Regions from separate parts of the Serratia sp. FDAARGOS_506 genome, predicted to be linked through region 2. Evidence: predicted binding sites of a transcription regulator. Region 2 holds the regulator's gene; the other holds the start of a gene.

Region 1 (14,876 bases), 1.5 Mb from region 2:
GGCGAAGATAATCACTTCCGCCACCACGCCCAGCGACCACAGATAACCGATGGTCGAGGCCGAATAGCCGGCCTCCTGCCAGTAAATGGAACCGAAGCTGTAGTACCCGGCGTGCGCGCCCTGCAGCAACGTGACGCACAGCAGGAAGCGCCAGACCGGCCCTTCTTTCAGCAGTGCCCACAGCGAACGCTCGGTATCGCTGCGCGTGCGCGCTTCCCCCTGCGGCATGACGCTCGGCTTCAGCAACATGCCCAGCAGCATCGCCAGCACGCTGAAGATCAGGCTGTAGAGGATGGCATTATGGCCCCACACCGCCACCAGCTGCCCGGTCAGCGCTGAGCCGATGACGAACGCCAGCGAGCCCCACAGCCGCACCCGGCCGTAGTCCATGCGGATCTGCTTTTGCCAGGTGGCGGCCAGCGCGTCGGTCAACGGCACCAGCGGCGAGAAGAACAGGTTGAAACCCGCTATCACCAGCATCAGCCAGCCCCAGCCGTTGCCGAAGCAAAAGCCAACCGCGAAGGCCAGGGTCAGCAGCGCCAGCAGGCGCAGGGCGGAGACTAAATGAGAGGGATCTTTAACGCGGGGTGCAATCAGTAAACTGCCGAGGAAACGGGCCACCAAGCCGGCGCCGAGCAACATGCCGATCGTTTCGGGCGCGATGCCCTCGCCTTTCAGCCACACGCCCCAGAACGGTAAGAAGATGCCATAGGAAAAGAAGTAGGTGAAATAACTGAGAGCGAGCCAACGCGTTGATTGCAGAACCATGATCCCTCCGGAGTGAGGGCAATACTTTGACAGAGCTCACACCGCCCCGCAATCGTCATTCCACTTCAATGCGTTAGAGTGCCAGACAGTTCACAGTTTACTGCTGGCAGGCATAAAAAAACCCGCCGCAGCGGGTTTTGTCGGGCAAAAGCGGGATTATGCGTAAACCGGCAGGCGGGCGCAGATATCCAGCACTTTCTTCTTGGTGCGTTCGATGGTGGCTTCATCGTTGATGTTGTCCAGCACATCGCAGATCCAACCGGCCAGTTCGCGCACGTCGGCCTCTTTGAAGCCGCGACGGGTCACGGCCGGGGTGCCGATACGCACGCCGGAGGTGACGAACGGGCTCTTCGGATCGTTCGGCACGCTGTTTTTGTTGACGGTGATGTTGGCGCGGCCCAGGGCAGCGTCCGCTTCTTTACCGGTCAGATTTTTGTCGACCAGATCCAGCAGGAACAGGTGGTTATGGGTGCCGCCGGAGACCACTTTGTAGCCGCGCTGCAGGAACACTTCCACCATCGCCTTGGCGTTGACCGCCACTTGCTGCTGGTAAACCTTGAACTCAGGCTCCATCGCTTCTTTCAGCGCCACCGCCTTGCCGGCGATCACGTGCATCAGCGGGCCGCCCTGGCCGCCAGGGAATACGGCGGAATTCAGTTTTTTGTACAGCTCTTCGTCGCCGCCCTTCGCCAGGATCAGGCCGCCGCGCGGGCCCGCCAGGGTTTTGTGGGTGGTGGTGGTGACGATATGTGCGTGCGGTACCGGGTTCGGGTACACGCCGGCGGCGATCAGGCCGGCCACGTGCGCCATGTCGACAAACAGGTAAGCGCCGATGCTGTCGGCGATTTCGCGCATCTTGGCCCAGTCAACCACGCCGGAGTAAGCGGAGAAGCCGCCGATGATCATTTTCGGCTTGTGGGTTTGCGCCTGCTTGGCCAGATCGTCATAGTCGATTTGGCCTTTGTCGTCGATGCCGTAAGGCACTACGTTATACAGTTTGCCGGACAGGTTGACCGGGGAACCGTGGGTCAGGTGGCCGCCGTGCGCCAGGTTCATGCCCAGAATGGTGTCGCCCGGCTGCAGCAGCGCGGTGTACACGGCGAAGTTAGCCTGGGAGCCGGAGTGCGGCTGCACGTTGGCGTAATCGGCGCCGAACAATTCTTTGGCACGATCGATAGCCAGCTGCTCAACGATATCCACGTATTCGCAGCCGCCGTAGTAACGCTTGCCCGGATAGCCTTCAGCGTATTTGTTGGTCAGCTGGGAACCCTGAGCCTGCATTACGCGCGGGCTGGTGTAGTTCTCAGACGCGATCAGCTCGATGTGCTCTTCCTGACGCACCACTTCCTGCTCCATGGCACGCCACAGTTCCGCATCGTAATCGGCAATGTTCATTTCACGCTTTAACATCCGGCATCTCCTGACTTAAATCAGCTAACTAAAAAATCACCAAATAACTACCCGTTTGGGGTCTGGGTCACAGTGTAAACCGTTTCGCCCTACCGAAGATAGGTCTTGACAGAGGTTTTTACGCAAACGATTGGCATAAGGTGGCGCAAGGCTTTGATCCGCGAAACGCTGTCGTTTATCAACGGACATTTCCTCATGCGAATCCCGCGCTTTTTTCATGTTCTGTGAACCCGATCGACGCCCGGAGAACACCGCAACGAAAACAAGGGTATTTACAAGCGACGCAGAACCCAATAAGATTCATTTAAAATACATCATTAAAATTCTCGTCAAGAGCCTAACCCAAGGAGCGCTTCCATGCTGGATAGCCAAACCATCGCCACCGTAAAATCTACCATTCCCCTGTTGGCTGCGACCGGGCCGAAGCTGACCGCCCACTTTTACGATCGCATGTTCGCGCACAACCCGGAATTGAAAGACATTTTCAACATGAGCAACCAGCGCAACGGCGATCAGCGTCAGGCGTTGTTCGACGCCATCTGCGCCTATGCCGCCAACATCGAGAACCTGGCGGCGCTGCTGCCGGCGGTGGAGCGCATCGCGCAGAAGCACACCAGCTTCAATATCCAGCCGGAGCAGTACCAAATCGTCGGCGGTCACCTGCTGGCGACGCTGGACGAAATGTTCAGCCCGGGCCAGGAAGTCCTGGATGCCTGGGGCAAAGCCTACGGTGTGCTGGCCAACGTATTTATCCAGCGTGAAGAGCAGATTTATCAGCAGAGTGAAACCGACAACGGCGGCTGGCGCGATCTGCGCGCGTTCCGCATTCTGAAGAAACAGCCGCAGAGCGACGTGATCTGCAGCTTCGTGCTGGCGCCGGTGGACGGCGGCCGGGTAGCGGACTTCAAACCGGGGCAATACCTGGCGGTCTACATCAAGCACGACAGCCTGGAACATCAGGAAATTCGCCAGTACTCGCTGACCACTTCGCCGAACGGCGAGTTCTACCGTATCGCCGTGAAGCGTGAAGATCAGGGGAAAGTGTCCAACTACCTGCACCAGCAGGCGCAGGAAGGCGACGTGATCTACATCGCCCCGCCGCACGGCGACTTCTTCCTCGACGTGGCGCCGACCACGCCGGTGGCGCTGATCTCCGCCGGCGTCGGCCAAACCCCGATGCTCGGCATGCTCAATACCCTGCACGACAACCAGCATCAGGCGCAGGTCCACTGGCTGCACGCGGCAGAAAACGGCAGCGTGCACGCCTTTGCCGGTGAAGTGGCGGATATTGCCGAACGCATGCCGAATCTAAGCCGCCATGTGTGGTACCGCGAGCCAAGCGCCGATGATGTGGAAGGCCGCGATTACCACAGCCGCGGATTGATGGATTTGAGCGCGCTGCAAGGCAGCCTGGCCGATCCGCAGATGCACTATTACTTCTGCGGCCCGGTGGCCTTCATGCAGTTCGTGGGCAAACAGCTGTTGGAGATGGGCGTAGAGGCCGAACGCATCCACTACGAATGCTTCGGCCCGCATAAAGTGCTGTAATGCTTGCGGAGCGCGGCCCTCAAGCCGCGCTCCATACTCATTTTTCCTGGAGTTTGCGCGCGTCCTGCACCTGCTGCACCGTCACCGGCGCCGCCTGGTTGCCCCAGCTTCCCCGCAGATAACTCATCAGATCCGCCGCTTGCCGATCGTTCAACGCCCAGCCATAAGCCGGCATATCGAACGCCATAGCGTGCTGCGTGGCCGGAGTATGCGCCCCTTCCAGCACCACCCGCAGCGCGGTCAGCGGATTGTCCGCCGTTACCGTGGCATTGCCCGCCAGCGCCGGAATGGCGAAATCGGTGCCTTCGCCCTTGTTGCCGTGGCAGGTCGAGCAGTACATCGCATAGGTCGCCTGGCCGCCCGGATTATTCGCCTGCACGGCAGGCGCTGCGGCTACGGCGGCGGTGTCCGGCGCCAGGCTGCGCAGGTACACCGCGATGGCGTTCAGATCGCCGTCGCTGAGGTACTGCGTGCTGTGGGTCACCACCTCGCTCATCGGCCCGGCGACCGCCGCATGGCGGCTGCGGCCGGTTTTCAGCAGCGCCGTCACCTCTTCCGGCGCCAGGCCGCGCAGATTGGAGGCGTACCAGCCGTCCAGCTCGGCGCCGCTCAGGAACACCGGCTCCTTACCGTCCAGCCCCTTCTCCTGCATCGCCCAGCCGCGCGGCGTGTGGCAGCTGCCGCAATGGCCCGCGCCCTGAACCAGGTAGGCGCCGCGGTTCCACTCGGCGCTTTGCTGCGGATCCGCCTGATACGGCTGGTCGTCGTGGAACAGCTGGTTCCACACCGCCAGCGGCCAGCGCATCGACAGCGGCCAGCTGATGTCGCTGTCACGGTTGGCGACGTTCTGCGCCGGCACCTCATTCATCAGATAGTCATACAGCGCGCGCATGTCTTCCGCGCTCATTTTGGCGTACGAGGTGTACGGCATCGCCGGGTAGAGCCGGTGGCCGTCTTTGGCCACCCCCTGGCGCATGGCGCGGTCAAACTCCTCGAACGAGTAGGCGCCGATACCGTGCAGCTTGTCGGGCGTGATGTTGGTGGCGTAGATAGCCCCGAGCGGTGTCGGGAACTTCATGCCTCCCGCCAATTCAGCGCCGCCCGGCGCGGTATGGCAGGCGGTGCAGTCGCCGGCTTTGGCGACGTATTCCCCGGCCGACATCGCCTGGGCCGAACCAGCGGCCGCCAACAGGCTCAACAGGTACAGCGAACGCAAACTCATGCTCCCTCCTTGGCGGCAAGCTTGCCGTAGGCCAGTTCGTTCACCGCACGCCACGCCTGATCGATCGCCGAGTTGGCGTACGGGCTCCAGTCGGAATCGGAGTTGGCGATAACGATCTTGCCGATCGGCTGCCGCGCCGTTTCGATGATTTTCTTGGCTTCTTCTTCGTCGTCAAACAGCCCGTTGAGGAAGTAGGAATAACCGTGCGACCAGCGGTTAACAGTGATCGCCTGAATATCGCGCTGATGGTCGAAACCCGCCTCGCCCAGCATGCCCTGCAGCTGTTCGCGGATCATCTGCTCATGCACCTCGAACGGCGTGCCCAGCAGCAGCGCGCGCCCTTTGCGCGACTGCTCGCGCGGGCTGAGGCCGCTGCCCGGCAGCGTCGGCACATAGACCATATGCAGGCCGATTGGCCGCTCCGGATCGCGCGGGTGCTGATACCCACCCATGCTCACCGGGTAGTCCAGCTTCACGCGGCTGTACGGCGCGGCCGGCGAATAAATTTCGTGCACGCCCAGCTTGATGAATGGCTGCCAGTTGCGGATCACCACCTTGCTGTACACCAGCGGCGCCTTGACGTTCTGCTTGAGCGCCTCCTGCTGCTCGTGCGACATCTCCGGCACCAGGTACGGGATCATCATGTTGTAGCCGGCCATGACCACCTGCCCGGCGCGCACCTTGGTCATCTTCTCGCCGGTCATGTAGGTGACTTCCACCTTGTCGCCGACGTTAGCCGCGTGCAGCCCGGTGCTGTTCAAACGCAGCTTCACCGGCGATTCCGGCCGATCGAGCTGGCTGTAGTCGAATTTGGCCAGCACCACGTCATTCATGTCTTTGCCGGCTGGCGCCACCGCCGGGATCAGCTTGCGCACCATCAGGCGCGTCAGCGTGGCGTTGCCGTCCGGGAAGTGGAACACGTAAGGATCGTCGAGATCCGCCTGCGACTCTTCGTCCAGCGGCGGCAGATTCATGCCGCCGAGGCCCGGCAGATCGCAGATGCGCGCATCGCTGCACGACGTGCCGTCGATGCCCACCGCCTGGAAGTCGTTGGTGGTCTGTTGGAAATAACGGATAGCCAGCTCGCTCAGGCCCACTTTTTCACGCAGGAACTGGGTGTAGCTGTGGGTATCGAGCCATTCGACCTTCTGCTCCAGCGTCATCTCCGGCAGATAATCTTTCTCCACCGTATGCAGCGCGATCAGCGCCTGGCGATCGCTTTCCGGCAGCGGAAAATCACCGATGAACGCTTCATAAGAGCGGCCGTTGAGGCGATCGCGCGGAATGTCGTCCGCCACCGTGCGGCCCGGATCGCCGCTCACCACCTTGTCGACGCCGAAGTTCTTGCGATCGAAGTAAACCCCGCGGCTCAGGTTCAGATCCGGGTAGAAGGTGGTGTCAAACGCCTGCTCCAGTTGGTCGATATCGACGCCGAGCTTGCGCAGCAGCCCCATCGCCACCGGGCTGAAGTTGGAGCGCGGCGACTGCAGCGATTCGCTGCCGCCGTAGCCGAGCAGCATGCCGTCGTCGGTGTTGAATTCGTTGCGCTTGGCGTGGCCGCCGAAGTCGTCATGGTTGTCGATCAGCAAAATGCGCTGCTGCTCGCCTTTCAACTGCTGCCAGAAACAGGCGGCCGCCAGCCCGCTGATGCCGGCGCCGACCACCACCAGATCGAACTCTTCAACGGCGGGTACGCTGCCGAAATCAAAGGTTTTACCGTCGCGCCCCAGTTGATGCGCATGCTCGAACGAGCCCGGATGGTTGCCCCGCAGCCCGGTCAACGCCGGCGGATAGTACAGGGTTTGATTGGCGGTTTGCGGCGACGCGCGCAAGATTTGCAGCGGCGTCAACCCGGCGGCAATGGTGATCGCCACCCCGTTGAGAAAATCGCGTCTGGTGATACCCATATAGGCTTCCTTTTTTATTATCATCGGCCGGCCGAGGCCGGCCCGAAGGCCGCGCTATTGTGCGGATAATTATTGTAAAATCAATGTTTGAACATCACATGACGAATGGCGGTGTAATCCTCCAGCCCGTACATCGACATATCCTTGCCGTAGCCGGACAGTTTTTGGCCGCCGTGCGGCATTTCGCTCACCAGCATGAAGTGGGTGTTCACCCAGGTGCAGCCGTATTGCAGGCGGGCGCTTAAGCGATGCGCGCGGCCCACGTCGCGGGTCCACACGGACGACGCCAGCCCGTAGTTGGATTCGTTCGCCCAGGCCAGCACCTGCTCTTCGTCGTCGAACGCCGTCACCGTCACCACCGGGCCGAACACTTCGCGCTGCACGATCTCATCCTCCTGGCGCGCACCGGCCAGCAGCGTCGGCTGGAAATAGTAACCCGGCCCTTTTACCTTCTCGCCGCCGGTCACCACTTGCACGTGCGGCAACGCTTTGGCGCGCTCGACAAAACCGGCGACCCGCTCCAGATGCTGGGCGGTAATCAACGGCCCCAGCTCGGTACTCTCGTCGTCCGGCGCGCCGATCTTCAGGCTGGCCACCGCCTCGCCCAGGCGTTTCACCAACTCGGGATAAATGTTTTTCTGCGCGTAGATGCGACAGGCGGCGGTGCAATCCTGCCCGGCGTTGTAGAAACCGAAGCCGCGAATGCCATCGACCACCTGCTGCAGGTCGGCATCATCGAACACCAGCACCGGCGCCTTGCCGCCCAGCTCCATATGAGTGCGCTTAATGCCGGCGGCGGTGTGGGCGATGATGTGCTCGCCGGTGGCGATAGAGCCGGTCAGCGACACCATGCGCACCTTGTCATGCCCGGTCAACCGATCGCCGACGCTGGCGCCACGGCCGAACAGCACGTTGAGCACGCCCGGCGGGAACAGTCCGGCAGCCAGTTCGGCCAGTTTAAAGGTGGTCAGCGGCGTCTGCTCCGAAGGCTTGATCACCACGCAGTTGCCTGCCGCCAGCGCCGGCGCCAGTTTCCAGGCCGCCATCATCAGCGGGTAGTTCCACGGCGCGATCGAGGCCACCACGCCGAGCGGATCGCGGCGGATCATCGAGGTATGCCCGGCCAGATACTCACCGGCAGCCATGCCGGTCAGGCAGCGGCTGGCCCCGGCGAAGAAGCGAAACACGTCGGCCACCGCCGGCAGTTCGTCGTTCAACACGCAGTGATAAGGTTTGCCGCAGTTGAGCGACTCCAGCCTGGCGAAGGTCTCGGCATGCTCGTCGATCAGATCCGCCAGCTTGAGCAGATGTTCGGCGCGCTCCTTCGGCGTGGTTTGCCCCCAGGCGGCAAACGCGGCGTCCGCCGCCAGCACCGCGCGGTCGACCTGCTCCGGGCTGGCCTCCGCCACCTGCGCGATCACTTCGCCGGTCGCCGGGTTATACACCGGCTGGGTCACGCCCTGGCCGTTCACCAGTTGGCCGTCAATCAACAGTTGGCTTTGCATAGGGTTATCCTTTTATCAGAGATCGGGTAAGGAAATTATTTACCGCTGCCGGCGACGCTTTCCCCACCTTTGGTCAGGTAGTAAGCGCCGAGTATCGGCAGCATGGTCAGCAGCATCACCGACAGCGCCACCACGTTGGTGATCGGCACGTCGCGCGGGCGACCGAGCTGGTTCAGCAGCCACAGCGGCAGCGTGCGCTCGTGGCCGGCGGTAAAGGTGGTCACGATGATTTCGTCGAACGACAGCGCGAACGCCAGCATGCCCCCGGCCAGCAGCGCCGAGCCGAGGTTCGGCAAGATCACGTAACGGAAGGTTTGCCAGCCGTCGGCGCCGAGATCCATCGACGCTTCGATCAGGCTGTACGAGGTGCGGCGGAACCGGGCGATGACGTTGTTGAACACGATCACCACGCAGAACGTCGCATGGCCGACGACGATAGTCAGGATGCCCGGCTCGATGTTCAGCGCCTTGAACGCCGCCAGCAGCGCCAGACCGGTGACGATCCCCGGCAGCGCGATCGGCAGCAGCAACAGCAGAGAAATGCTGTCCTTGCCGAAGAAATCGCGCCGATACAGCGCCGCCGCAGCCAAGGTGCCAAGCACCAGCGCGATGGCGGTCGCCAGGCAGGCGATCTGCGCCGACAGCAGCACCGCATCGATGATGTCCTGCCGCCCGGCGGCGACGTTGAACCAGTGCAGCGTGAAGCCCTTCGGCGGGAAGCTGAAGGCGGCATCCTCGGTGTTGAAGGCGTAGATGGCGATGATCGCCAACGGGAAATGCAGGAAGACAAGTCCGCCCCAGGCGGCCAGCTTCAGCCCTAAGGGCGCGCGTTCAGAGTGCATCGAAAGCCCCCAGACGTTTGACGATGGAAAGATAGATGGCGATCAGGACGATCGGCACCAGCGTAAAGGCCGCGGCCATCGGCATATTGCCGATCGCGCCCTGCTGGGCGTACACCATGCTGCCGATGAAATAGCCCGGCGGCCCCACCAGCTGCGGCACAATAAAGTCGCCCAGCGTCAGCGAGAAGGTGAAGATCGACCCGGCGGCGATGCCCGGCACCGCCAGCGGCAAAATGACGTGGCGGAAGGTCTGCGCCGGTCGCGCGCCCAGATCCGCCGAGGCATGCAGCAACGAAGGCGGCAGGCGCTCCAGCGCCGCCTGGATCGGCAGGATCATGAACGGCAGCCAGATATAGACGAATACCAAAAAACGCCCCAGTCCCGAGGTCGACAGCGTGTTGCCGCCCACGCCTGGCACCATCAGCAGCGAGGCCAACAGCGACTCCAGCCCCAGGTGCTGCAGAAACCACTGCGCCACGCCGTCTTTCGCCAGCAGCAGGGTCCAGGCATAGGCTTTGACGATATAACTGGCCCACATCGGCATCATTACGGCGATGTAAAAGAACGCTTTAACGCGGCCGCTGGTGTAGCGCGCCATGTAATAGGCGATCGGGAACGCCAGCGCCGCGCTGGCCAGCGACACCAGCACCGCCATGGTCAGCGTGCGCAGGATGATGTCGTAGTTGGCCGGGTTGAACAGCGCCACAAGGTTGGCGAAGGTCAGATCCGGCGTCACCGCCATGGTGAAATCGTCGAAGGTGTAAAACCCTTGCCACAACAGCGTCAGCAGCGAACCGAGGTACACCGCGCCGAACCACAGCAGCGGCGGCACCAGCAGCAAAAGCAGATACAGCGTCGGCCGGCGATAGAGCCAGGTCGACAGCGCGCGCACGCTACCGCCGCGCGTCGAGGGGGAATCGATGCTCATGTCCATCTCACCTCTCCTCCAGCAGCGGTACCATCGCCGCGCGCGGCCAGCAGGCGACGATCGGCTGGCCGATCTGCCGCTGTTGCCCTTCGGCGATCCACTGCGGATTGGCCTGACTGACCAGCAGCTTTTCGCCGCCGTTCAGCGCGATTTCATAACGCGTGGCCGCGCCCTGGTAATGGATTTCCTGCAGCGTGCCCTGCACCTGGATCTCGTCCTGCGCCGCGCCGCCCTGCTCCAACAGGCGGATATGCTCCGGCCGGATCGAGAAGGTCCGGCTTTCACCGAGCAGACGCTGCGCCAGTTCGCTGCGCACCACGTTGGAGGTGCCGACGAACTCGGCGACGAACGGCGTCTTCGGCCGCATGTAAAGCTCGCGCGGCGTATCCACCTGTTCTATGCGGCCGTTATTGAACACCGCCACCCGATCGGACATCGACAGCGCTTCGCTTTGATCGTGGGTGACGAAGATAAAGGTGATGCCCAACTGGCGCTGCAGCTTCTTCAGCTCGCCCTGCATCTGCTCGCGCAGCTTGAGATCCAGCGCGCCGAGCGGTTCGTCCAGCAGCAGCACCCGTGGCCGATTGACCAGCGCGCGCGCCAACGCCACGCGCTGACGCTGGCCACCCGACAGATGCGCCGGCTTGCGTTCGGCAACGAAACCGAGCGCCACACTCTCCAGCGCCTCTTGCGCCCGCGCCAGCCGCTCACGCTTGGCGACGCCCTTCACCATCAGGCCGTAGGCGACGTTTTCCAGCACCGACATGTGCGGGAACAGCGCGTAATCCTGAAACACCGTATTCACGTCACGCTGATACGGTGGCAGGTTGGCGGCTTCCTGGCCGTGGATGCGAATCGAGCCGGAAGTGAGCTGTTCAAAGCCGGCGATCAGGCGCAGGCAGGTGGTTTTGCCCGAGCCGGATGGCCCGAGCATGGAGAAAAATTCCCCGTCCTGAATGTCGATGGATACCCGATCCACGGCGCGAACATCGCCGAAAGTCCGCGAAACATCGATGAATTGCACGGCAATGGTCATTTTCTGTGCTCCATACTGATGTAGTTCGGGCGCAGCGGGCTGCGCCCCGCGGCTTAGCGGCCGCCCATGATGGCGATGTAATCCTGGGTCCAGCGGCTGTACGGCACGAACTTGCCGGCCTGTGCCTGCGGCGTTTTCCAGAAGGCGATTTTGTCGAACTGGTTGAAACCGTTGGTTTCGCAGCCCTTCTCACCCAACAGCGCGCTGGCCTTGCAGCCCGCCGGTGAAGCCGGCACCGATCCGAACCAGGCCGCTACGTCGCCCTGCACCTTCGGCTCCAGCGACCAGTTCATCCACTGGTAGGCGCAGCTCGGGTGCTTGGCGTCGGTATGCAGCATGGTGGTGTCCGCCCAGCCGGTCACGCCCTCTTTCGGGAACACGGTGGCGATCGGCTGCCCCTCGCCCTTCAGGGCGTTGGCCTGATACGGCCAAGCGCTGGAGGCCACCACGCCTTCGTTTTTGAAGTCGCTCATCTGCACCGAGGTGTCGTGCCAGTAGCGGTGAATCAGCGCGTGCTGGCTGCGCAGCAGTTTCAGCGCCGCCTGATACTGCTCTTCGTTGAGCTGGTAAGGATCGCTGATGCCGAGCTGCGGCTGGGTGGCCTTCAAGAACAGCGCCGCGTCGGCGATGTAGATCGGGCCGTCGTAAGCCTGCACCCGGCCCTGGTTACTCTTGCCGTCCGGCAGGTTCTGCTGCTGGAAGATCACCGCCCAGCTGTCCGGCGGCGTCGGGAAGGTTTTGGTGTTGTACATCAGCAGGTTCGGCCCCCACTGGTACGGCGTGCCGTAGGTTTTGCCGTCCACGGTGTACCAGGCACCGTTCAGCAGGCGCGGATCGATGTTCTTCCAGTTAGGGATCAGCGCGGTGTTGATCGGCTGCACCCGCTTGCCGAAGATCAAACGCAGCGAGGCGTCGCCGGAGGCGGTCACCAGATCGTAGCCGCCCTTGGCCATCAGGCTGACCATTTCATCGGAGGTCGCGGCGGTCTTCACGTTCACCGCGCAGCCGGTTTGCTTTTCAAACTGGGTGACCCAGTCGTAGTTTTTGTCGGACTGGCCGCGTTCGATGTAGCCGGGCCAGGCGATGATATCCAACCGGCCCTCGCCTTTGCCCAGAGACTGCGGCAGATCGGCCGCCTGGGCCAGGCCGCACAGCACGGTGAGACAGAGCGCGGAGACGGTGGTGGTGACTGCGGTAGTTTTTCTCATCGTAATTACCCCTGTGTTGCGTATCTGTGTGCGGCAGGGAACGGCTGCCGCCTGATTTTGCTTTATAGAACCGCTAGAAGCTGGCTTTGAACTTCGCCATTACGTGCCTGACAACGCTGTAATCCTGCAGCGAATCGCTGGACAGATCCTTGCCGTAGCCGGAGCGTTTCAGGCCGCCGTGCGGCATCTCGCTCGCCAAGGTGAAATGGGTGTTGATCCAGGTGCTGCCGTACTGCAGATGGGCAGCAATGTGCAACGCCCGGTCGATATTTTGCGTCCACACCGACGAAGCCAGGCCGTATTCCGAGTCGTTGGCCCACTCAACCGCCTGCTCCAACTGCTCGAAGCGCGTGACGCTGACCACCGGGCCAAACACCTCGCGCTGCACGATTTCGTCGCTTTGCAGGCAGCCCGCCAGCAGGGTCGGCTGGTAGTAAAACCCAGGCCCGGAGTGGGCCGCGGCGCCGGTGATCAATTCGATATGCGGTTGGCTGAGCGCCCGCTCGACAAAGCTGGCGACGCGATCGCGCTGGCGGGCACTTATCAACGGGCCGATCTCGTTATCCTGATCGCGCTTGCGGGCGAAGCGCAGGCTGGCAACCGCCTCACCCAACGCATCCACCAGTTTGGGGTAGATGCCCGCCTGCGCGTAGATACGGCAGGCGGCGGTGCAGTCCTGGCCGGCGTTGTAATAACCGTAGGTGCGAATGCCGTTAACCACCTCGTCGAGATCGGCGTCGTCGCAGACGATCACCGGCGCCTTGCCCCCCAGCTCCAGGTGGGTGCGCTTGACGCTTTTGGCCGCCGCCTGAAGAATTTTTTGCCCGGTGACGATATCGCCGGTGACCGACACCAGCCGCACCTGCGGGTGCCCCACCAGCTGGCTGCCGACCCCTTCCCCGCCGCCGTAGACGATATTCAGCACGCCCGGCGGCAGGATCTCCTGCAGCGCCGGCACCAGCGCCAGAATGGTCAGCGGCGTATGCTCGGACGGTTTGAACACCACGGTATTGCCCGCCGCCAACGCCGGCGCAATCTTCCACGCCGCCATCATCAGCGGATAGTTCCAGGGGGCGATCGAGGCCACCACGCCGATCGGATCGCGGCGGATCATCGAGGTGTGGCCCGGCACATACTCGCCGGCCAGCTGCCCTTGCTGCGTGCGCACCGCGCCGGCGAAGAAGCGGAACACGTCGACCGCCGCCGGCAGATCGTCATTGAGCGCCTGATGCAGCGGTTTACCGCAGTTGAGGGCTTCCAGCTGTGCCAGCTGCGGCGCCTGCCGCTCAATGGCGTCGGCGATGCGCAGCAACAGAGCGGCGCGCTGGGCCGGCGTGGTGCGCGACCAGTGGCCGAACGCCTGCTGCGCGGCTTTTACCGCGCCGCCGACCTGCGCCGACGAGGCTTCGGTAAGGGCGATCAGCGTCTCACCGTTGGCCGGATTGACGATGCACTCCTGCTGGCCTTCGCCGTCGATAAGCTGACCGTTAATGAACTGCTGACAGGACAAACCCGAGAGAACCTGCACATCTGCCATCGCCTGACGCCCCTAAGTGACAAAAACGTTAACTAAATGTGAATAAGTTAGTTTTAATCAGCCTAAGCGAGCCTCTGGCGGGCAACAAATTCTAAATACTGAACGCCGCGTTCGATTAAATCGAATGCTTAAGCCCGGCGGCGTGTTTGCTGCCGTTCTCGCGCGCGATGGTAAGGAACGGCGTCACCAGCTCAGGCCGTGCGCTGCCGCGCCGCCACGCCAACCCGATATCCAGCGGCTCCAGCAGATCGTCCAGCTTGCGCGCCTCAATCATGTTGCCCTCAAGCGACCAGGCGCGGTACGCCATGTCCGGTTGGATGGAGACCCCCATCCCCGCCGCCACCAGGCTGCGCACCGCCTCGGTCGAGGCGGTCTTCATGGCGATCTCCGGCTTCAGCCCGGCGCGCGACCAGATGCGCCGCGCGTGCACGTCCATTTCATCGGCGTTGAGCTGGATCAGCGGCTGTTTGGCCACGTCCGCCAGGCTGATGCTCTCGTGTTCCAGCAGCGGGTGCAGCGGCGGCAGCCACAGGCGATACGGCGAATGCATCAGCACCTCGGTCTGCAGCGCGTCGCGGTCTTCGATGTTCGACAGGATCAGCACGCCGATGTCGATCTCGCCGCTGACCAGCAGATGCTCGATATACGGGCGCTCGTCCTCAACCACCTGCACGGTGACGTTGGGATAAGCCGATTTAAAGCGCGTGAGCAGCTCCACCAGAAAGTAGCCGGCCACCAGGCTGGTGACGCCGACGGTCAGCTTGCCGGTCAGGCTTTCGGTGCCGATCTGCAGGCTGCGCTTGGCGTTGTCCACCGTCGCCAGGATCAAATACGACTGGCGCAGGAACTGATGCCCCTGATGGGTCAGCGTCATGCCCTTGGCATGGCGATCGAACAGCCGTACGCCGATCTCGGTTTCCAACTGCTGGATCGCCAGCGTCAGCGAAGACTGGGAGACAAACACC
Region 2 (14,876 bases):
TCCGGCTTCCCTGTCTTAAGGCACGTCATACCCCAGCGCCGCCTTGCGAATGCGGAACCACTGCTGGCGGTTCAGCACCAGTTTCTGCGCCTTCAGCGCCGAGCGCACCCGCTCAATCTTGCCGGAGCCGATAATCGGCAGCGGCGACGACGGCAGGCGCATCACCCAGGCGTACACCACCTGTTCGATGGTCTCGGCGCCGATCTCCTGCGCCACCCGCTGCAGCTCGTCGCGCAGCGGCTGGAACTCGGCGTCGTTGAACAAACGCCCGCCCCCCAGGCAGGACCAGGCCATCGGCTTGATGCGCAGTTGCTGGCACTGGTCGAGCGTGCCGTCGAGAATGGCCGGTTGGTGAATCGGCGAGATCTCCACCTGATTGGTCGCCAGCGTGAACGGCAGGCGCGACTGCAGCAGTTGGAACTGTGCGGGCGTAAAGTTGGATACGCCGAAATGGCGCACCTTGCCGCTTTTGTGCAGCGCGACGAAGGCTTCGGCCACGTCGTCAGCATCCATCAGCGGATCCGGCCGGTGGATCAGCAACAGATCGAGATAGTCGGTATGCAGATGGCGCAGCGATTGTTCCGCGCTCTGTACGATGTGGTCGCGATCGGTGATGTAATGGCCGATCGGGTTGCCGGGCTTGGCGGTGGTGGCGATGCCACACTTGGTCACCAGCTCCAGCGACTGGCGCAGCGCCGGCTTAAGACGCAGCGCGTCGCCGAACGCCTGTTCGCAGGCATAGCCGCCATAGATATCCGCGTGATCGGCGGTGGTGACGCCCAGTTCGACATGCTGTTCGATAAACGTCAGCAGCTGTTGCGGCGACATGCCCCACTCCATCAACCGCCAGTAGCCGCAAATCATGCGGGAAAATTCAGGCCCCTGCGGCGCGAGACGAATACGTTCTACCATTGCGAAAACCTCATGACATTAGTTGTCAGCCAGCATACACAAGCCGGTAAGGCACAGGGAAGCGGTAAGCCACACGAACGTGCGGCAGATCAGGAATGGTTAAAACAGCGACGGCTGTTCCGGCAGCGGCTCGTCGGGCGCTTTATTGGCGCGTTGCAGGCGCAGGAAGCGTTGACGGCACAGGCGCAGCACCTCGCGCTTTTGCGCGTCGCTCATGCTCATCCAGCCGAAGCGCTCCTCGCGGCTGCGCAGGCAGCCACGGCAGAATCCGCGATCGTCGGCCTGGCAAATGCCACGACACGGGCTGGGGATGTCGAAAAATTCAAGCTGCTGCGCCACGGGGCCTCCTGCGTTCTCTTGCTAATTGAAGACGCCATCGCCGCCGCTGGCAAGTCCCTTTTCGCCGTTGCGGCGAAAATAGTCGCGCAGATAGCGCAGCGCCTGGCGACTTTTCTCCGGCACGTTGCGTTCGAGCGTCAGCGCGTGCAGCCGCAGCGGCGCCGGCCGCCACTCCGGCAACAGCAGTAACAGCTCGCCGCGCTGAAGCTCGTCGCCAATTTCATACAGCGGCTGAATCGAAATACCCAGCCCGGCGCGGGTAAAGGCGCGCATCACGTTCATGCTCTCGCTGACGATCTGCCCTTCCGCCAGCCGCAGCTTAACCTGCTGGCCGGACTGGTGCAGCAAGTCCAGATGGGCCCCGCTGTAGCCGCTGGAGATCCAACGGTGCTGCACCAAATCCTGCGGTTTTTCCGGCACCCCATGCTGGTTGAGATAACGCGGCGCGGCGCACAGCACCATCGGCCACGCCGTCAGCGGGTGCGCGATCATATTGGCGTCCGCCAACTGCCGATTGGCACGCAGCGCAATGTCGACCCGCTGCTCTATCATATCGACGATGCGATCGTCCGCCAGCACCCGCAGCGTCAGCTTGGGATGCGCCTGCAACAGCGGCGCCAGCGCCTCCGCCAGCGATCGGCCGCCGATGCCGACCGGGGTGGCGATGCGCAGCTCGCCCACCAGCGTATCTCGCAGCTCCGCCAACCGCTGTTCGGCCTGCTGCGCCTGTTGCAGCATCGCCTCGCAGCCGGGGTAAAACGCCGCCCCGGCCTCGGTCAGCGCCAAACGGCGGGTAGAACGGTGCAGCAGCGGCACCCCGAGCGCCTTCTCCAGCGAGCGCATATGCTGGCTGACCGCCGACGGCGTCATGCCCAGTCGCCGCGCCGCGCCCGCCAACGATCCCTCCGCCACCACGGTGGCGAACACCGCCATTCGATTGAGTTTATCCACGATTATGAAGTTTTACTTAATCAAGAAAGCATGAATATGGCACTAATCACGGCTATTGTTAAGGACTAAAGTAGCATCCACGCAGCAGGCACAACGGCCTGCTTCATGATACTGAAACCATCCCCGAAGGAGCATGCAGATGAAAGTAGCCATTATTGGAGCAACCGGTTTTGTTGGCCGCCGCGTGGTGGATGAAGCGCTGGCTCGCGGCATTCAGGTGACGGCGATCGCCCGCCAGAAAAAAGATTTGCCGGAGCACGCCAATCTGACCGTCGCACTGGGCGACGTTGCCGATACCGCCTGGCTGGCGGGGCAATTGCGCGGGCAGGATGCGGTGATCAGCGCCTACAACCCCGGCTGGGGCGAAGATAACCTGTATGAAAAAACCACCCGCGGCGCCCAACAGATCCTCACCGCAGTCGAACAGGCCGGCGTCAAGCGTCTGCTGGTGGTCGGCGGCGCCGGCAGCCTGGAAGTGGCACCGGGCGTTGAACTGGTGGATACGCCGCAGTTCCCGGAAAATATCCGCCCCGGCGCGCAGGCAGTGCGCGATCTGCGCAACAAGCTGCGCAATGAATCAGCGCTCGACTGGACCTATCTCTCGCCGGCCGCCCTGCTGGAACCAGGCAAACGGACCGGCCAGTTCCGCCTCGGCACCACCCAGCTGCTGATGAACGGCGAAGCGCCGGCCAACATTTCGGTAGAAGACCTGGCGGTCGCCATCGTCGATGAGATTGAAAAACCACAGTTTATTCGCGCGCAGTTCACCGCCGCCTACTAAACTTCCTCATTGCCAGGCCGCCCGGCCTGGCGTTTTTCCTGCTTTAGCCGCCGCCAGTATTCTGAATTTCTAAGGTTTTCTTAAGTTTCATCCGGTAGATTTCAAGGCATTATCTACTCTCAGGATCCAGATTTGGCAATGTGGTTACGTCAACGCTTACAGTGCAACAGCCTCGGTTTTATCCTCGCCACCGCCCTGTTCTTCACTCTGTTTCAAAACGCGTTATTCCTGCATCGCGCCTGGTCGTATATCACCTTCGATAGCGTCCACAGCGTGATTTTCGCCGCCAGCATGCCGGTGGTGATTTTCTGTGCGTTGAATATCATCTTCAGCGTGTTGACCGTGCCCTACCTGCGTAAGCCGCTGATCGTCTTTTTCTTGCTCGGCAGCGCCGCAGCCAACTATTTCATGTACAGCTATGGCGTGGTGATCGACGGCAACATGATGCAGAACGCCTTCGAAACCAATCCCCAGGAAGCGACGGCGCTGCTGACACCGCGCATGGGATTGTGGCTGGCGCTGCTCGGCATTCTGCCGGCGGTGGCGGTCTGCTTCACCCATATTCGCCAGACCCGCCCCTGGTGGTACATGGTCGGGCTGCGCGCCGCCAACGTCATGCTGTCGTTGGTGGTGATCCTGATCGTCGCCGCGCTGTTCTACAAAGACTACGCTTCGCTGATTCGCAACAATAAAAGCGTGGTGAAGATGTTGACGCCTTCCAACTTCGTCGCCGGCACGATCAAATTTACCGAACAACGTTATTTCACCCGCAATCTGCCGCTGGTAAAAATCGGTGAAGACGCGCGCAAAGGGCCGCTGATCGCCGGGCAGGCCAAGAAAACGCTGGTGATCCTGGTGGTGGGCGAAACCGCCCGCGCCGAAAACTTCTCCCTTGGAGGCTACGAGCGCGAAACCAACCCGCGCCTGAAGCAGGACGACGTGGTCTACTTCAAGAACGCCAGCTCTTGCGGCACCGAGACGGCGATCTCCGTGCCCTGCATGTTCTCCAACATGCCGCGCAGAGAGTACGACGCGACTCAGGCGGCGCACCAGGAAGGTGTGCTGGACGTGTTGGCGCATGCCGGCGTCAACGTGCTGTGGCGCGATAACGACGGTGGCTGCAAGGGCGCCTGCGACCGGGTGCCGCACATCGACATGACCAAGCTGAAACTGCCGCAGGACTGCGACGGCGAAGTCTGCATGGATAACGTGCTGCTGTACAAGTTGAACGACTACATCAATAGTCTGAAAGATGACGGCGTGATCGTGTTGCACCAGATGGGCAGCCACGGCCCGGCTTACTACCGCCGCAGCACGCCGGAGTTCCAGACGTTTTCGCCGACCTGCAACAGCAATCAGATTCAGGATTGCAGCCACGAACAGCTGGTGAACACCTACGACAACTCGATCTTGTATACCGATGCGATGCTCGATGCCACCATCAAGCTGCTGCACCAGTATGACGATCGGTTCAATACCGCGCTGGTCTATTTGTCCGATCACGGCGAATCGCTGGGGGAAAACGGCATGTACCTGCACGGCACGCCTTATGTCTTCGCGCCGAGCCAGCAAACGCATGTGCCATTCCTGATGTGGATGTCGGCCGACTATCAGCGCAACTTCGGCATCGATCGCCAGTGCCTGAACACGCTGGCGGAAAAGGACGACGTGTCGCAGGACAACCTGTTCCACACCCTGCTGGGTATGCTGAACGTACAGAGCCGCGAATATCAATCCCAGCTGGATATCCTGCAACGTTGCCGCAACGCGGCTTAAACGCTTAACTTCCTCGTGCCGCTGGGGCACAATAGTTTGCAGACAACCGGCGTTTTGTGCGCCGGTTTTTTTATTCCCATTGACCTAGACCAATCGGTCTATTATGCTCGACACCATGATGACCAAATCAACGCATTGCAACGTGGACACACGTGAACATCTGCTCGCCACCGGCGAAACTCTCAGCCTCCGTCTGGGCTTCACCGGCATGGGGCTGAGCGAACTGCTGGCCACTGCGGGCGTGCCGAAAGGCTCGTTCTACCACTATTTCCGCTCGAAGGAAGCCTTCGGCGAAGCGATGTTGCAGCGTTATTTCGCGCATTATGATGCAGAAATGCAGGCGCTGTTTGCCGATAAGCACGGCGATGCCCGCCATCAGCTGCTCGGCTATTACGCCCAGGCCATCAGCTACCACTGCCGCAGCGAATGCCACAACGCCTGCCTGGCGGTGAAGCTTTCCGCCGAGGTGAGCGATCTGTCGGAACCGATGCGCCATGCGCTGGAAACGGGTACCGCCCGCGTGATCGGTCACCTGCAAGAGGCCATCGAGCGCGGTATCGCAGAAGGCTCGTTGTCGGTAGCCATGAGCCCGGCGGCGACCGCAGAGACGCTGTATTCACTGTGGCTCGGCGCCTCGCTGCGCGCCAAGATCCGCCACTCGCTGGCACCGTTGACCAGCGCGCTGGAAAGCATTGAGTTGCTGCTTCGGCCACCGCAAGCGTAACGATAACACTTTATTTTTATTGAAAATGCTGTTCGTGGTTCTTTTATCGCCCATTACTAGACGACCGGTCTATTAAATACAGGATGCACTATGAAGACTGAAAAATTGCTCTCTCCGCTGAAGGTTGGCGCCATCACCCTGCCCAACCGCGTGTTTATGGCTCCGCTGACGCGTCTGCGCAGCATCGAACCGGGCGATATTCCTACGCCGTTGATGGCGGAATATTACGCACAGCGCGCCAGCGCCGGCCTGATCGTGACCGAAGCGACGCAGGTTTCCTTCCAGGCGAAAGGCTACGCCGGGGCGCCGGGGCTGCATACGCCGGAGCAGATCGCCGCATGGAAAAACATCACACAGGCAGTGCATGACAAAAACGGCCATATCGCCGTGCAACTGTGGCACGTAGGCCGCATCTCCCACAACAGCCTGCAACCGGGTGGGCAAGCACCGGTCGCCCCTTCGGCGATTAACGCCGAAACCCGCACCACCGTGCGTGATGAAACCGGCGCCTGGGTGCGCGTGCCAACCTCCACGCCGCGCGCGCTGGAAACCAGCGAGATCCCGGGCATCGTCAACGATTTCCGCCAGGCGACCGCCAACGCGCGGGAAGCCGGCTTCGACTTCATCGAACTGCATGCGGCCCACGGCTATCTGCTGCACCAGTTCATGTCACCGGCCTCTAACCAACGTACCGATCAATACGGCGGCAGCATCGAGAATCGCACCCGTCTGACGCTGGAAGTGGTTGATGCGGCGGTCGCCGAATGGGGCTCCGAGCACATCGGCATCCGCATCTCGCCGCTGGGGCCGTTCAACGGGTTGGACAACGGTGAAGATCAGGAAGAAGCGGCGCTGTATCTGGTGGAAGAGCTGAACAAGCGCAACATCGCCTACCTGCACATCTCCGAACCGGACTGGGCCGGCGGCAAACCGTATTCCGACGCCTTCCGCGACTCGGTGCGCGCCCACTTTAAAGGGGTGATCGTCGGCGCCGGTGCTTACACCGCCGAAAAAGCCGAAGCGTTGATCGAAAAAGGCTTCATCGACGCGGTGGCCTTCGGCCGCAGTTACATCGCCAACCCGGATCTGGTAGAGCGTTTCCGTCAGCATGCACCGCTGAATGAGCCTAAGCCGGAGAGCTTCTATGGCGGCGGCGCCGAAGGGTATACCGACTATCCGTTTCTGGCGAAATAACCCGTCCTGACCCATACGGCCACGCAACTTTGCCTGGCCGTTTTTTATGCGCCGCACACAAAAAAGCCCGCGCGGGGCGGGCCGGTGTTCCCTGGTGTTGTTCTCTACTGCCGTTCAATTTTTACACGCTTGCCGCCTAAATAGATAATTGATTGTGCAGATCAATTACTCTGTATTGATCGGCGAGCTCGATCAATACTTAGACACCTCCGACGGAAAGCCAGTAAGTGACATTGTCACCCGCTCGTCACGTTGAATTCCCTTGCGGGACAAGGCTATACTCGCTTGTGCTTCAATCCACCCGCCGTCTGCCACGGCACAGTCAATTCAGAGGAATTATGCGCTTACTCCATACCATGATCCGCGTCGGTGACCTGCAACGCTCCATCGACTTCTATACCAAGGTATTAGGCATGCGCCTGCTGCGCACCAGCGAAAACCCAGAGTACAAATACTCGTTGGCTTTCGTCGGTTATACGGAAGAGAGCGAAGGCGCAGTTATCGAACTGACCTATAACTGGGGCACCGACAGCTACGACATGGGCACCGCCTTCGGGCACCTGGCGCTGGGCGTGGACGACGTCGCCGCCACCTGCGACAGCATCCGCCGCGCAGGCGGCAAGGTCACCCGCGAAGCCGGCCCGGTGAAAGGCGGCACCACGGTAATCGCCTTCGTCGAAGATCCGGACGGCTACAAAATCGAGCTGATCGAAAACAAACACGCCGGTCAGGGCCTCGGCCACTAAGCCTCCCCTTCAGGGCGCGCACTGCGCCCTGCTGACTCTCCGCGCGATAGCGCCTGCAACCGGGCGCAAAATTTGCCATAATGCGCGCTGCATTCGATGAAGATAAGAAACTGATGGCCGAGAAAAGTGATCTTAACGCCCTGAGTGGTCGTTTTCGTGGGTTTTATCCCGTAGTAATAGATGTTGAAACCGCCGGCTTCAACGCCAATACCGATGCGTTGCTGGAGATCGCCGCCGTGACGCTGAAAATGGATGAAGACGGCTGGCTGCAGCAGGACGAGACCCTGCACTTCCACGTGGAGCCTTTCGAGGGCGCCAACCTGCAGCCGGAAGCGCTGGCGTTTAACGGCATCGATCCGCACAATCCGCTGCGCGGCGCGGTCAGCGAATATGACGCACTGCACGCCATTTTCAAAGCGGTGCGCAAAGGGCTTAAGGATCGCGGTTGCAACCGGGCCATTATCGTGGCGCACAACGCCAATTTCGATCACAGCTTCCTGATGGCCGCAGCCGAGCGTGCCGGCCTGAAGCGCAACCCGTTCCATCCGTTCGCCACCTTCGACACCGCCGCGCTGAGCGGCCTGGTGCTGGGCCAAACGGTGCTGGCGAAAGCCTGCATCGCCGCCGGCATGCCGTTCGACAGCAGCCAAGCGCACTCCGCACTGTACGACACCGAACAAACCGCCCTGCTGTTTTGCGAGCTGGTTAACCGCTGGAAACGTCTCGGCGGCTGGCCGCTGCCCGCCGGCGATCTCGCCGAATAAGCTCAACAAAAAAGGCGGCCCAGTTTGCACTGGCGCCGCCCGTAACGCGATAACCGCAAGTCTGTCGATTAAGACTGCTGGTCTTCCTGCGCTTTATACTTTTCTGCCGTTTCTTTGATCAGCTGCTGCAGTTCTCCGCGCTGATACATCTCGATGATGATATCGCAACCGCCGACCAGCTCACCGTCTACCCACAGCTGCGGGAACGTCGGCCAGTTGGCGTATTTTGGCAGCTCGGCGCGGATGTCCGGGTTTTGCAGAATATCCACGTAGGCGAAACGTTCGCCGCAGGCGGACAGCGCTTGCACAGCCTGTGCGGAGAAGCCGCAGCTCGGCAGCTTAGGCGAACCTTTCATGTACAGCAGAATCGGGTTTTCAGCGATTTGGTGCTGAATTTTTTCAAGTGTCGTCGTCATTTATTGCTTCCTCAAGCCACATTTCATGGCTACAACATGCATCACGCGGGCTATTGTAGCGGCTGGAACAGTCGCAAGAAAACGCCATCTTTTGCAAGGATATTCGCCCGCTGCCGATCGCGTTTCACCGGCCACGTCATTCCGGTCAAAACATACGCTGAGAATAACATTTTTAATCCGACCATTTCACTAATATATTGCGCCGAGATGACGGCGCGGATTAATTATATCCATCGCCGCCGATTGGCGCTTTTTCATACATCAACGGGCTGATTTTGAAGCAAAAAAAATGTCATTAACGTTTTCTCACAATATGGATTATTATTTATGAGTTCTTCGCTGTTTTATATGGCGAAATTCGGGAATACTGTGACTCTTTCGATATCCGTTTCGGGGCCAAGGTTGGTGACGTCGACATGCGTTTAATTCTTACGCTCTTTGCGCTGCTGTTTACGCAGCTCTTCTTCAATTTGGCGCACGCTGCGCCACAGGCGCGTGTTGCCGCCGAGCAGCGTAAAAGCCATGCTAATGAAGCGCGGCCTGATGACCGCAGAAAAAAGAAGGCGGACAAAGCCGCTAAAAAAGCCAAAGTGACGGCCCCCGAGAAAAAAACCAAGACCGCCAAGGCCAAAACCGAGAAAAGCGCGAAAAAGATCGCCAGCGCCAAACCCAAGGCCAAAGTGCAGAAAACCGCCAAGATTAAAGTCACCCCGCCGAAAAAGGGCTATAAAAAAGGCTACGGCCGCCACCGCGAAGCCGGCATGGCCACCGCCAAGCTGGCGCGTGAAGATAAGCCGTTGAAACTGAGCCCGGCGCACAAAAAACGTTACCAGCACGCCAAGCAGACCGCAATGGCCAAGCTGATGGGCCAGATGGGCAAACCTTACCGCTGGGGCGGCAGCTCGCCGCGTACCGGCTTCGATTGCAGCGGCCTTATCTATTACGCCTATAAAGACGTAGTGAAAATCAAGATGCCGCGCACCGCCAACGAGATGTATCACCTGCGCGACGCAGCGCCGATCAAGAAAAGCGAACTGGAAAGCGGCGATCTGGTGTTCTTCCGCATCAATAACCGCGGCGTGGCGGACCATGTCGGCGTCTACCTCGGCAACGGCAAATTCATCCAGTCGCCGCGCACTGGCGAAGAGATCCGCATCAGCCAGCTCGACAACGACTATTGGCAAAACCACTATATCGGCGCACGCCGCGTAGTGACGCCGAAAACCATTCGTTAATACCCTGTTCTGCGCGGTTGCGGCCCCGGTCGCAACCGCCTGCTCAAGCTATCGCCCATCGCACTTCCCCACGCGCATTTCTCGCTTTTCCTCCTGTTTTTTATGATGAAAATTGTTAAGATTGAATGACCACAATAAAAAACGGCCCATATGGCTCTCGCCCCGGCGGGAAGCGAGTGGCGCCGTAAAGGAGGAAGCAATGTCGTTTGAATTACCTGCATTACCGTATGAGAAAAACGCGCTCGAGCCGCACATCTCCGCCGAGACCCTGGAATACCACTACGGCAAGCACCACAACACCTACGTGGTTAACCTGAACAACCTGGTGAAAGGCAGCGAGTTCGAGGGCAAATCGCTCGAAGAGATCATCAAAACCTCTAACGGCGGCGTCTTCAACAACGCAGCACAGGTGTGGAACCACACTTTCTACTGGCACTGCCTGTCGCCACAGGGCGGCGGTGAACCGCAGGGCGAACTGGCGGCGGCGATCGTCAAATCCTTCGGCTCATTCGCTGCGTTCAAAGAGCAGTTCACCGATGCCGCAGTGAAAAACTTCGGCGCCGGCTGGACCTGGCTGGTGAAAAAACCGGACGGCACGCTGGCGATCGTCAACACCTCCAATGCGGCCACCCCGCTGACCGGTGAAGACAAACCTCTGCTGACCGTTGACGTATGGGAACACGCGTATTACATCGATTACCGCAATGCGCGTCCAAAATACCTGGAAAACTTCTGGGCGTTGGTCAACTGGGCTTTCGCGGCGGAAAACCTGGCGTAAGCGCAGGCCTTGCCTAAGTGACGAGGCGCAGCGTGGCTGCGCCTTTTTTAAAACTGGCGGGAAATCAGTTCAACGCAGCGACAAAGCTGAAAGCGATGATCATCGCCAACGCACAAACGGTGGTGAACAGCGACATCTTCAGATCGGTATCCATGACAACTCCTTTAAAATGGGCTTTCCTAAGGATAAAAGGCGCACAATTAGTACGTCAAATCATTTTCCCACAGTTCGCCGATAAAATCTTGTTATCATTTCCCGGTTTATAATCTCGATTACCTCTTCCACTTTTGTTCAATATGCGACAAAATTCGCAGTTCACAACTGCGTACCGGCATCCATGCCCCTCCTGATTAAGCGCTGAAGACTTCAACACACTAAAAACTCAGTTTTCGCTTCTCTGGAGAAGGATCTACGCAGGCAAACGATTAACATCACACTTACATGCTGTAAACATGTGAGTTCAGGAGTCATTCCTTACATGGCAACGATTAAAGATGTGGCCAAACGCGCGGGCGTTTCCACCACCACCGTTTCGCACGTCATCAATAAGACTCGTTTCGTCGCCGAAGAGACCAAAGCGGCCGTGTGGGCCGCCATCAAAGAGCTGCATTACTCGCCGAGCGCCGTGGCGCGCAGCCTGAAAGTCAATCACACCAAGTCGATCGGCCTGTTGGCCACCTCGAGCGAAGCGCCCTACTTCGCCGAAGTGATCGAAGCGGTGGAAAACAGCTGCTACAGCAAAGGCTACACCCTGATCCTGTGCAACTCGCACAACAATCTGGACAAGCAGCGCGCCTACCTGGCGATGCTGGCGCAAAAGCGCGTCGACGGCCTGCTGGTTATGTGCTCCGAATACCCGGATCAGCTGCTGGGCATGTTGGAAGACTACCGCAACATCCCGATGGTGGTGATGGACTGGGGCGCCGCGCGTGGCGACTTCACCGACACCATCATCGATAACGCCTTCGAAGGCGGCTATCTGGCCGGCCGTTACCTGATCGAGCGTGGCCACCGCGATATCGGCGCCATTCCGGGCCAGCTGTCGCGCAACACCGGCGGCGGCCGTCATCAGGGCTTTATGAAGGCGCTGCAGGAAGCACATATCGAGATTCGCGAAGAGTGGATCGTTCAGGGCGACTTCGAACCGGAGTCCGGCTATAAGGCGATGCACCAAATCCTGTCGCAAAAACAACGACCGACCGCGGTATTCTGCGGCGGCGACATCATGGCGATGGGCGCCATCTGCGCCGCCGACGAGCTGGGGCTGCGAGTGCCGCAGGATATTTCCGTGATCGGTTACGACAACGTGCGCAACGCCCGCTACTTTACCCCGGCACTGACCACCATTCATCAGCCTAAAGAGCGCCTGGGCGAAATGGCCTTCACCATGCTGCTGGATCGCATCATCAGCAAACGCGAAGAGTCACAGGTGATCGAAGTGCATCCTAAGCTGGTCGAACGCCGCTCTGTCGCCGACGGCCCGTTCATCGACTACCGCCGCTAATCCCCCGCGCCGGAAGCCTGCGCGGCTTCCGGTTCCGCCTCGCTCAACCACTCCTGATTCAGCGTCTCGCCATCGCCCAGATACGCCAGCAGCCAGCTCATCGCCGGTGACGGTTTATCCTGTTGCCAGGTCAGACAGCAAGGGCTGGCGGGAAACGGTTGCTGCAGCTGCAACGCCTTCAGCTCACCGCGCTGCACCCGCGGCAGTGCCCGATGCGCCGGCATCATGCCGACGCACAACCCGGCGCACAAACAGTCGAGTGCCGAAGTCCAATCTGGCACCACCAGTCGCCGCTGGTTATCCAGCGTCCAGGTGACGCGCTTGGGCAGGTTGCGCGAGGTGTCCTCCAGGCAAAGCGAAGGATACGGCCGCAGTTGATCGTCATTCAGCGGCCCCGCCAACTGCGCCAGCGGGTGCTGCGGGCTGACCACGCACAACCAGTTCATATAACCCATGTCGCGAAAGGCGAAGCCGCCACCGACCGGCACCGCGCGCGTGGCGCCGATCGCCATGTCCGCCCTGCCGTCCACCAGCGCATCCCACACGCCGTTGAACACCTCGGGTTGCAGCATCAGTTCAACGTCGGGGAAATGACGGTAGAAATCCAACACCAGCTGGCGGCTGCGTTGCGGTTTGACGATGATGTCCACCGCGATATTCAGCTGGCCGCGCCAACCGTTGGCCACCTGCTGACAATGACGGCGGGTGTCGAGCATTTTTTTGATAACAGCTCGCGCATCCTTGATAAACAGTGCACCGGCCGGTGTCAATTCCACATCGCGGTGACGCCGCTCAAACAGCGGCACCGCCAGCCATTGCTCCAGCTGCCGTACGGTATAGCTGACCGCCGACGGGACCCGGTGCAATTCCTGCGCCGCCGCGCTGAAACTGCCGGTGCGCGCCACCGCGTCGACGACTTCAAGAGAATATTCAGACCACATCGTTTTGCCTTCAATTTTTTTAACAGCACTTTGCAAATATTACCGTTTCACAAGCAGAGATCCAGCCGGATACACTGACCGGCGCTAAAAACCTGCGACACTAAAATATTAACGAGAAATACCATGCGAAATTCCTTTGGCTTTATGTTCTACCTCGCCGGCCTGAGCATGCTGGGTTATCTGGCGACCGATATGTACCTGCCCGCCTTCGGCGCCATGCGGGAGGAACTGCAAATTTCCGCCGGCGCGGTGAGCGCCAGCCTGAGTATCTTCCTGGCCGGCTTCGCCTTTGCGCAGCTGCTGTGGGGACCGCTCTCCGACCGTCTGGGCCGCAAACCGGTATTATTGATCGGCCTGGCGCTGTTCGCTCTCGGCTGCCTGGGTATGCTGTGGGTAGAAAACGCCGTGCAGCTCTGGATCCTGCGCTTTATTCAGGCCGTCGGTGTCTGTGCCGCCGCCGCCATCTGGCAAGCGCTGGTGGTCGACCGCTACCGTGAAGGCCAGGCCAACCGCGTATTCGCCACCATTATGCCGCTGGTCGCGCTATCGCCGGCACTGGCACCACTGCTTGGCGCCTGGTTGCTGAACCACGCCAGCTGGCGCGCAATCTTCGCCGCGCTGTTGGTCATCACCGCGCTGCTGCTGCTGCCGACGCTGATGCTCAAAGAACGCGACAAAACGCAACCCACCGCCGACGCGCCACAAAACGGCGTCAGCTTTTGGCAACTGTTGAAATCCCCGGTGTTCAGCGGCAATGTCGCCATGTACGCCGCCTGCTCGGCCGGCTTCTTCGCCTGGCTCACCGGCTCGCCGTTCATTCTCGGCGACATGGGCTACAGCCCGAGCGACATCGGCCTGAGCTATGTGCCGCAAACGCTGGCCTTCCTTCTGGGTGGCTACGGCTGCCGCGCCGCACTCAAACGCATCAATGGCAAAACCCTACTGCCGTGGCTGCTGGTAGCTTATGGTGTCAGCATGGTGGCGCTGTATCTGGTGGCGACCCTGACCGATCCGACGCTCTCCACGCTGCTGATCCCGTTCTGCGTGATGGCGCTGGTCAACGGCGCCGGTTACCCGATCATGGTAGCGAATGCGCTGATGCCGTTCCCGGAAAGCAGCGGCAAGGCCGCCGCGCTGCAAAATACGCTGCAGCTCGGACTGTGCTTTGTGGCGAGCATGCTGGTGTCGGCGTTTATTGCCCAGCCGCTGTTGGCGACGGTAACGGTGATGGTGTCTACGGTGATCCTGGCCGCGCTGGGGTATTTCCTGCAGCGGGGCAAAGCGGCCGATACGCAGCAAAAGGCGCAGCGGGAACATGCTAACTCAGCGTCATAATTGCCAAGTTTAATAATCACTTAAAGAATATGCGTGCCGATTGCGATTTACAGTTGAGTCAAGGCCTCGGCACGCCTATACTCAAAAACAACCTTGTAAAGTAACACCTTATAATCTCTATATCTCAATCAGCTATTGTGTACGCGCCTTGCGTCACACTTTTTTTAAGGACGCGTTTATCCCGCGCCGTTAGCGCCGGGTAGCTTCTTAAAATTTCCTCTGTTCATAGTCGGATATCAGACGCCGCGGGCCTATTTTCCGCCGGTAAACGTATGCACCCGCAGAAATTGTCTAAGCTGTTTCCTAACGGGTCATCAGTCAGAAGAAGGTGATGGAGAAGCTATGAGTTCATCGTGTATAGAAGATCTGAGCATCCAGGACAACCAATGGTACCGTATCGCGCATGAAATGCTCGGCTTGGCCGGCATTGAAATCAACGGTTCGCGCCCCTTCGATATTCAGGTTAAAAACCCCGATTTC

Evidence for each region. The regulator PurR, encoded in region 2, represses purine synthesis genes. The targets are predictions, from matches to a motif close to CANGCAAACGTTTGCNTG.
Region 1: a site for PurR is predicted at 2,298-2,315, ahead of glyA (serine hydroxymethyltransferase). Genes of this name have one in related genera too.

What each region holds. Positions count from the first base shown of each region.
Region 1 is NZ_CP033831.1:318,817-333,692, forward strand. It holds gene EGY12_RS01840 (3-phenylpropionate MFS transporter) at 1-768, opposite strand, end outside; gene glyA (serine hydroxymethyltransferase) at 925-2,178, opposite strand; gene hmpA (NO-inducible flavohemoprotein) at 2,536-3,726, shown strand; gene EGY12_RS01855 (cytochrome c) at 3,764-4,948, opposite strand; gene EGY12_RS01860 (FAD/NAD(P)-binding protein) at 4,945-6,855, opposite strand; gene patD (aminobutyraldehyde dehydrogenase) at 6,936-8,360, opposite strand; gene EGY12_RS01870 (ABC transporter permease) at 8,396-9,202, opposite strand; gene EGY12_RS01875 (ABC transporter permease) at 9,192-10,136, opposite strand; gene EGY12_RS01880 (ABC transporter ATP-binding protein) at 10,138-11,166, opposite strand; gene ydcS (putative ABC transporter substrate-binding protein YdcS) at 11,220-12,374, opposite strand; gene EGY12_RS01890 (gamma-aminobutyraldehyde dehydrogenase) at 12,448-13,911, opposite strand; gene EGY12_RS01895 (LysR substrate-binding domain-containing protein) at 14,027-14,876, opposite strand, start outside.
Region 2 is NZ_CP033831.1:3,626,240-3,641,115, reverse strand. It holds gene EGY12_RS17735 (aldo/keto reductase family oxidoreductase) at 16-912, opposite strand; gene EGY12_RS17730 (DUF1289 domain-containing protein) at 1,012-1,251, opposite strand; gene EGY12_RS17725 (LysR substrate-binding domain-containing protein) at 1,273-2,202, opposite strand; gene EGY12_RS17720 (NAD(P)-dependent oxidoreductase) at 2,342-2,983, shown strand; gene eptA (phosphoethanolamine transferase EptA) at 3,122-4,759, shown strand; gene EGY12_RS17710 (TetR/AcrR family transcriptional regulator) at 4,863-5,483, shown strand; gene EGY12_RS17705 (alkene reductase) at 5,574-6,677, shown strand; gene gloA (lactoylglutathione lyase) at 7,016-7,423, shown strand; gene rnt (ribonuclease T) at 7,504-8,187, shown strand; gene EGY12_RS17690 (Grx4 family monothiol glutaredoxin) at 8,256-8,603, opposite strand; gene EGY12_RS17685 (C40 family peptidase) at 9,020-9,838, shown strand; gene sodB (superoxide dismutase [Fe]) at 10,038-10,616, shown strand; gene EGY12_RS17675 (YnhF family membrane protein) at 10,681-10,770, opposite strand; gene purR (HTH-type transcriptional repressor PurR) at 11,095-12,120, shown strand; gene punR (DNA-binding transcriptional activator PunR) at 12,117-13,061, opposite strand; gene punC (purine nucleoside transporter PunC) at 13,185-14,396, shown strand; gene cfa (cyclopropane fatty acyl phospholipid synthase) at 14,739-14,876, shown strand, end outside.